2 regions of the Stenotrophomonas sp. STEN063 genome follow, and region 2 is predicted to be linked to the other one. Evidence: riboswitches for the same ligand, from Rfam matches in the RefSeq annotation. Region 2 holds a riboswitch; the other holds the start of a gene.
What was found. A riboswitch is a leader RNA that binds a small molecule or an ion and turns the genes downstream of it on or off. The one in region 2 is predicted to bind thiamine pyrophosphate.
Positions count from the first base shown of each region.

Region 1 (3,483 bases), on a different contig from region 2:
CTCATTGTCACCAGCTGGTTCAGGTAGGCGCCCAGCGTGGTGGTGAAGGTGTCGAAGATGAAGCCAGTAGGGCCGAGCACCAGCACTGCGGCAAGCAGCAATGCCGCCAGCGCCAGATTGAAGTTGGACAACCACTTGATGCCACGGTCCACGCCGCTGGTGGTGGAGAGCATGTAAAGCACGAAGGCGATGGCGATGACGGTCATCTGCAGTGGCACGCCTGCGGTGACACCGAACACACGTTGCATGCCGGCGGCGATCTGGATGGTGCCGAATCCCAACGTGGTGGCGACACCAATTGCGGTGGCGACCACCGCTGCGATATTCACCAGCTTGCCAACCCAGCCACGATGATGGCGGCCGATGACCGGTTGCAGCATGTCGCTGATCAGGCCGCGACCATTGCGGTTGTACTGGAACCAGGCCATTGCCAGCCCGATCAACGCATAGATCGCCCACGGGTGCAGGCCCCAGTGGAAGAACGAGTAACGCATCGCGGCGCGGGCGGCATCCATGCCTTGCGGCGGCAGGCCTTCCGGCGGGGTGACGAAATGCGATATCGGCTCGGCCGCGCCCCAGAACACCAGGCCGATGCCCATGCCGGCGGCGAACAGCATCGACAGCCAGCTGGCGCGGGAGAAGTCCGGCTCGGCATCTTCACCGCCGATGCGCAGGCTGCCGAAGCGGCCGAACGCCAGGTACAGCAGGAAAGACAGTGTCAGGAACACGATCAGCAGGTACATCCAACCAGCGCCACGCACAACCTGGGCCAGCGCGGCCTGCACCACGTCGTTGAAGGGACCGGGCGCGAGGCCGGCAATCAGCACCAGTAGCGCGACCAGTGCAATGGAAATACGAAACACCATGAAGGAGCTTCTCCGATCAAATGAGCGATTGAGGGGAGCGAGCCTGAGCTTGCAGGACAACCGGCTGGCACCATGGCGCCGGGCCGGGAAAGGAGGGGCGGCAAGCGCCGCAAGGCAGTCATTCGAAACGAGCCTGCGCGCGATGTTACTGAATGGCGCGTCACGATTACGTTAGTGGCCTGTGACGCTGTGCAAGGAGACGCCTGCGGTCAGCAGCTGCAGCCCGTTGACCGGTGTTCCTGTCGGCTTGGCTTTCCCATCGATTGCAGGTCTAATGACGCCCGAAGCGGGGGTACCGTGACCATTGGGTCGCGGTTGAGACATACCCTTCGAACCTGATCCGGCTCATACCGGCGTAGGGAAGCTTCGTGTGCCGCCAGTCGATGTGCCCGCTATGGGCCGGGGCCGGGTGGCGTGCGCCTTCGCTTCGTTCCGTCATGCGAATCCCTCGCGTGGCCTTCGCACCCCGCGTGTGGATAGACAGGACGAATGCCAATGAACGCACAGCCCAGCCTGCAGCAGCAGGCCCAGCAACTCTCCGAATCCGTGACCCGGCCGATTCCCGGCTCGCGCAAGATCTTCGTCTCTGGTTCGCGCCCGGACCTGCAGGTGCCGATGCGCGAGATTGCGTTGACCAGCACGCCCACCCTGTTCGGCGGCGAGGAGAACCATCCGGTCACCGTGTATGACACCTCCGGCCCGTATACGGATCCGCAGGCCAACATCGATCTGGCAGCGGGGCTGGCGGCGGTGCGCAGCGCCTGGATCGAGGAGCGCGGGGATACCGAGCAGTTGGCCGGTCTCAGCTCCGAGTTCGGCCGTGGTCGCCAGCATGATGCCCGGCTGGATGCCGTGCGCTTTCCTGGCCGCACGCTGCCGCGCCGCGCGATTGGTACCGCCAATGTCACCCAGATGCACTATGCGCGGCGCGGCAGCGTTACCCCGGAGATGGAGTACGTCGCCATCCGCGAGAACCAGCGCTTGGATGCAGTGCGTGATGCAGGACTGCTTGCCCAGCATCCAGGGCAGAGCTTCGGTGCCAGCATCCAGCAGATCATCACCCCGGAATTCGTGCGCGAGGAGATCGCGCGCGGCCGCGCGGTCCTGCCGAACAACATCAACCACCCCGAGTGTGAGCCGATGATCATCGGCCGCAACTTCCTCACCAAGATCAACGCCAACATCGGCAACAGCGCGGTGTCGTCGGGCATAGCCGAGGAAGTGGAGAAGCTGGTGTGGGCGATCCGCTGGGGCGGCGACACGGTGATGGATCTGTCCACCGGCAAGCACATCCATGAGACGCGCGAGTGGATCGTGCGCAACTCACCGGTGCCGATTGGCACGGTGCCGATCTACCAGGCGCTGGAGAAGGTGGATGGCCGGGCCGAGGAGCTGACCTGGGAGATCTTCCGCGACACCTTGATCGAGCAGGCCGAGCAGGGGGTTGATTACTTCACCATCCACGCCGGGGTGTTGCTGCGACACGTGCCACTGACTGCCAAGCGTGTCACCGGCATCGTCTCGCGCGGCGGTTCGATCATGGCCAAATGGTGCCTGGCGCACCACAAGGAAAATTTTCTCTACACGCACTTCGAGGACATCTGCGACATCATGAAGGCCTACGACGTGTCCTTCAGTCTCGGTGACGGGCTGCGCCCGGGCTGCATTGCCGATGCCAACGACGCGGCGCAGTTCGGCGAACTGGAGGCGCTGGGCGAGCTGACCAAGATTGCCTGGAAGCATGATGTGCAGACCATCATCGAAGGTCCCGGCCATGTGCCGATGCAGCTGATCAAGCAGAACATGGACAAGCAGCTGCAGGAGTGTGGCGAAGCGCCGTTCTATACGTTGGGGCCGCTGACCACCGATATCGCGCCGGGCTACGACCACATCACCAGCGCGATCGGTGCGGCGATGATTGGTTGGTACGGCACCGCGATGCTCTGCTACGTTACGCCGAAGGAACACCTGGGGTTGCCCAACCGGCAGGACGTGCGCGACGGCATCATGGCGTACAAGATCGCTGCGCATGCCGCCGATCTTGCCAAGGGCCATCCGGGTGCGCAGGTCCGCGACAACGCCTTGAGCAAGGCGCGCTTCGAATTCCGCTGGGAAGACCAGTTCAATCTCGGTCTGGATCCGGAGAAGGCCAAGGAATTCCATGACGAAACGCTGCCCAAGGATGCACACAAGCTGGCCCACTTCTGTTCGATGTGCGGCCCGCACTTCTGCTCGATGAAGATCACCCAGGATGTGCGTGAGTACGCGGCCGAGCAGGGCGTGGATGAAGGGCTGGCGTTGGCGGCGGGGATGGCCGAGAAATCGGCGCAGTTCCGCGAGCAGGGCGCGCAGGTCTACCGGATCGAGTAGACCCGCGGTACGGGGCGGGGCATCCCGGCGGGTGCCCCGGCCCTTGATTGACGCCGGGACGTCGACGGACGTGTTAGCGTGCGCTCGTCCACACCAGGGGTAGGCCATGAAACTTCGCTTCGTTTCCTTGCTTCTCGTCTTGTCCTCGCTGCTCCTGCTGGGTGCCTGCGCCAGCACGCCGCGTGTAGCCAGCCAGGCCGATCCGACTGCCGACTTTTCGCGCTACCGCAGCTTTGCGTTCTACACC
Region 1 covers NZ_JBXFWF010000009.1:37,136-40,618, reverse strand. Annotated here, with positions in the region: gene AC1VWL_RS04200 (BCCT family transporter) at 1-866, opposite strand, end outside; TPP riboswitch at 1,145-1,246, shown strand; gene thiC (phosphomethylpyrimidine synthase ThiC) at 1,362-3,236, shown strand; gene AC1VWL_RS04190 (DUF4136 domain-containing protein) at 3,343-3,483, shown strand, end outside.
Region 1: another riboswitch for thiamine pyrophosphate. It lies ahead of thiC (phosphomethylpyrimidine synthase ThiC); the one in region 2 lies ahead of AC1VWL_RS08950 (TonB-dependent receptor).

Region 2 (3,483 bases):
GGCGGCTGTCCAGGCGACGTGCGGACGCGCCGGGTATCAGCGGCGAGGGTTCGAACATGGGCAGCTGCTTGTCGTGGATATTGACCGTGCCGACGTATTCGTTGACGTTGCGGCGCTTGTCCACGGTGCGGCGGAATTGGTCCGCACCAACGGTCAGCTGATGGCCGATGCTGCCGGTGTCGAAGCTGCCGCGCAGCTCGGCGCGCAGCTCCTGGTTGCGGCGGGTATCGTCCGGGCTGCGGTAGTCATAGATGTCGTAATCGCCGTTGGGGGCGAAGTAATTGCCCGGCACGCTGCCATCGGCACATTCGGCGGCGTAGTAGCAGCCATAGGCGAAGGCGACGTTGTCATCGATCACCGTGCGGCTGTGGCTGACGGCAACGCGCGATTGCCAATTGGCGTTGAAGTCGTAGGTGTGCAGCGCGGTGATATTGGTGCTGGCAATGCCTACCGGCTGCTGCCACGGCTGATAGCCGAGCAACTGCTCACGGTCCACGCCGGTCGGCAGTTCACGTCCGCCCAGCAGCTGGTAGCCTGAGGCCGAGCGCTGCGCGCTGGTCTGGTAGTTGGCATCGACTTCGAGCTTGCCGCGCTCGCCGATCAGCCAGTCGGTCGCCAGCGAATAGAAATTGCGGCGGCCATCGGCATGTTCGATATAGGAACTGCTGTCGTCCCAGGCGGCGTTGAAGCGCAGGCCGATGCGCGGGGTCAGCCAATGGCCGACGTCGATGGCGGCATAGCGCGAGCCTTCGTTGTCGGTGCCGAGGGTGACGGTGCGCACTTCGGCCGGCCGTTTGCCGACGTAGTTGATGATGCCACCCGGCGCCATCACGCCGGCCGCCAAGCCAGCTTCGCCCTTGAGCACTTCCACTGACTGCAGGTTCTCCAGTGCCAGACGCTGTTCTCCTGCTATCGACATGCCGTTGAAGCGGTAGCCAGTGGCCGTATCCAGCGCGAAGCCGCGGATGGCGACGTTCTGGTAGTAACCGACTGGGGCGTAGGCGTCGCCGAGCGAGGCGTCATTGCTGGCCAGCTCGGACAGCGAGCGCACCTGCTGGTGGTCGAGGAAGTCGCGATCCAGCACGTTCATCGATGCCGGCGTGCTTTTCCAGTCGCCGCTGCCGAAGCTGTTGGCGCGGGAGTTGTCCGTCTCCGGCTGGCGGGCCTGCACGCGTACGGTGGCCAGTTCGGTCGGGGAGTGTTCGGCAGCAGCGTCAAGGCCGGTGTCGCTGGCGTACAGCGGCAGGGCGGTGCTCAAGGCGAGAGACAGCAACGTGGGGCGCAGGCAGCGGTTCATTCGATTCGTCTTCAGGCAACAAGGGAGACGAAGCGAAGGCGCGCATGCGCAGCGCCAATGACGGCGCTACGGCTGCTGCTCAAAGCTCCCTACGCCGGTGCAAACCGGATCAGGTTCCAAGGGACTCTCTCAGCCTGGCAAATCCAGGCACCCCCGCTTCAGGGCGCCATTTCACTACAAATGCGAATGATTTGCGAGTCGGGCTGCTTCAGGCGGCGGCGCGCAGGGCCTGCAACAAGGCGTGGCCGTGATGGCTGGCGAACCATTCAGGGTGGCCGAGCATGAAGGGCTGCCAAGCGACATCGGCATTCGCGGTGGAGCCGGTGACGCCTTCGAAATACTCGACTTCGGACAGCGCAAAGTCGAAATGCACCATTGGCAGCAGGTCGGCCAGCAGGTGTACCCGTTCGGCCGACAAAGGCAATACCTCGCGGTAGCCGTCGAGCAGGGCCAATGCGATATCGATACGTACCGCCTCGGCGCCGCGCCCCAGTTCCAGCCAGGCCACGGCATTGCGTTCGATGGCGGTGGCCAGGTCGAACAGGGCGCTGGTGGGAGAGGCCAGGCCGAAATCGAGCACGCTGCTGACCTGCATCGCGTTGTGGCCGTGGCCCCACAGCAGGTTGGAGACGTGCCAGTCGTTGTGCGCCCACAACTGCGGTTCTGTCTGCAGGCGCGCGGGCAGTCCGGCATGCCAGGGCAGGACGCTGCGCCGCAACTGCTGCTCCCAAGGGATACGTGCGAGGTAACGGGCCAGTCCGGGGCGGTTGTGCAGATCGGCCTTGAGTGCGGCGATCGGGTCTTCGCTACGGATCAGTTCATCACGGGCGACCAGCAGATGGGTGCTGCGCTGGGGTGCGTGATAGCTGGCTGAAGCGCGGTGCAGGGTGGCCAGCATGCGGCCGGCAGCGCGGGCTCGCTCGACTTCGGTCAGCAGCGTCCACGAAGGTGCATCGCGGTAAAGGTCCTGGCCATCGGCTACGGCGTGCAGTTCGTAGGTCCAATCGCCGTGCGCAATGGCGGTCTGACCATCGTGGCCATGCAGGAGCTGGGTAACCGGAATCCCGGCACTTGCGAGGTGGGTGATGAATTGATGCTCTTCCTGCAGGCACATGGCGCTGCGGACCAGTCGGTGATGGCGTTTGACGAAGACCCTGCCGTGCTGGCCCTGGACAATCGCGGCGGCCGACATCGGCCGCGGGCTGTGCCATAGCAAGGTGCTGTCAGCGTCCAACTGCGGGTAGCGATTACACAGCCAGGCAAGCTCGGTCGCATTGATGGGGGGCCAGTCAGCAGCCACTTCATCGTTGTTCAGGCCTTGCACGCGGTGGGATTGCTGGGTCATCGGAACAGGCTGGGACAGGTGATGCGAGGGAGGCGAGATGGTACGTCAGCTCCGCCAAGGCTGCTGAATGTAGTGCCGAGCCATGCTCGGCTAGGGGCCTTCCCGGTAAAGCGCCAGCCGAGCATGGCTCGGCTCTACAGGGATTCAAGATCCAACGCCGACAGCCAGACAAGCCATGTGAAAGGAATTGTTAAAAAGCGCTGGCGCGCCCCTGCCGAAGTCTGTATGATTCGCCCACACCGCGGGAATAGCTCAGTTGGTAGAGCGCAACCTTGCCAAGGTTGAGGTCGCGAGTTCGAGTCTCGTTTCCCGCTCCAAATCGGAAAGGGCCCCCGCAGCGGGGTCTTTTCATGTCGAGGCGGTGTAATGCTTCGGCGGTGCAATAGTTTGGCCTGGTAGCAGAGTGGTTATGCAGCGGATTGCAAATCCGCGTACGCCGGTTCGATTCCGACCCAGGCCTCCATGTAGCAAGCAAAAAGCCCTGAGAAATCGGGGCTTTTTTGTTTTCTGCGATTTGCTTCCGGTCAGCAGAGTCCAGGAGTGTGGCGGCGGAGTGCGCTGTTTGTCGCCGTTTCCGGCAGGCGAGCCGCCGCTGACATGCTGCGTGTGAGTGAACGCTCCGGTTGCTGGCGGGCCGCTGTCAGTTGTTGATGCGTGCGGCTATCTCAGCTTCAAGATGGGCGAATGCGCGCCACTCGATAGCCTGCAGTCGCGCGCGATCTGCTGGTGGCAGGCCGCTGCTCAACATCGCTGCACCGAAGTCACTCAGTACGGCGTCGCCGGTGGCTGGATTCCACAGGATGTTGTGGGCATACAGGTCGCCATGCAGCACGCCCTGCGC
Region 2 covers NZ_JBXFWF010000026.1:13,902-17,384, forward strand. Annotated here, with positions in the region: gene AC1VWL_RS08950 (TonB-dependent receptor) at 1-1,297, opposite strand, end outside; TPP riboswitch at 1,367-1,462, opposite strand; gene AC1VWL_RS08955 (phosphotransferase enzyme family protein) at 1,506-2,642, opposite strand; tRNA gene AC1VWL_RS08960 (tRNA-Gly) at 2,884-2,959, shown strand; tRNA gene AC1VWL_RS08965 (tRNA-Cys) at 3,032-3,105, shown strand; gene AC1VWL_RS08970 (leucine-rich repeat-containing protein kinase family protein) at 3,283-3,483, opposite strand, start outside.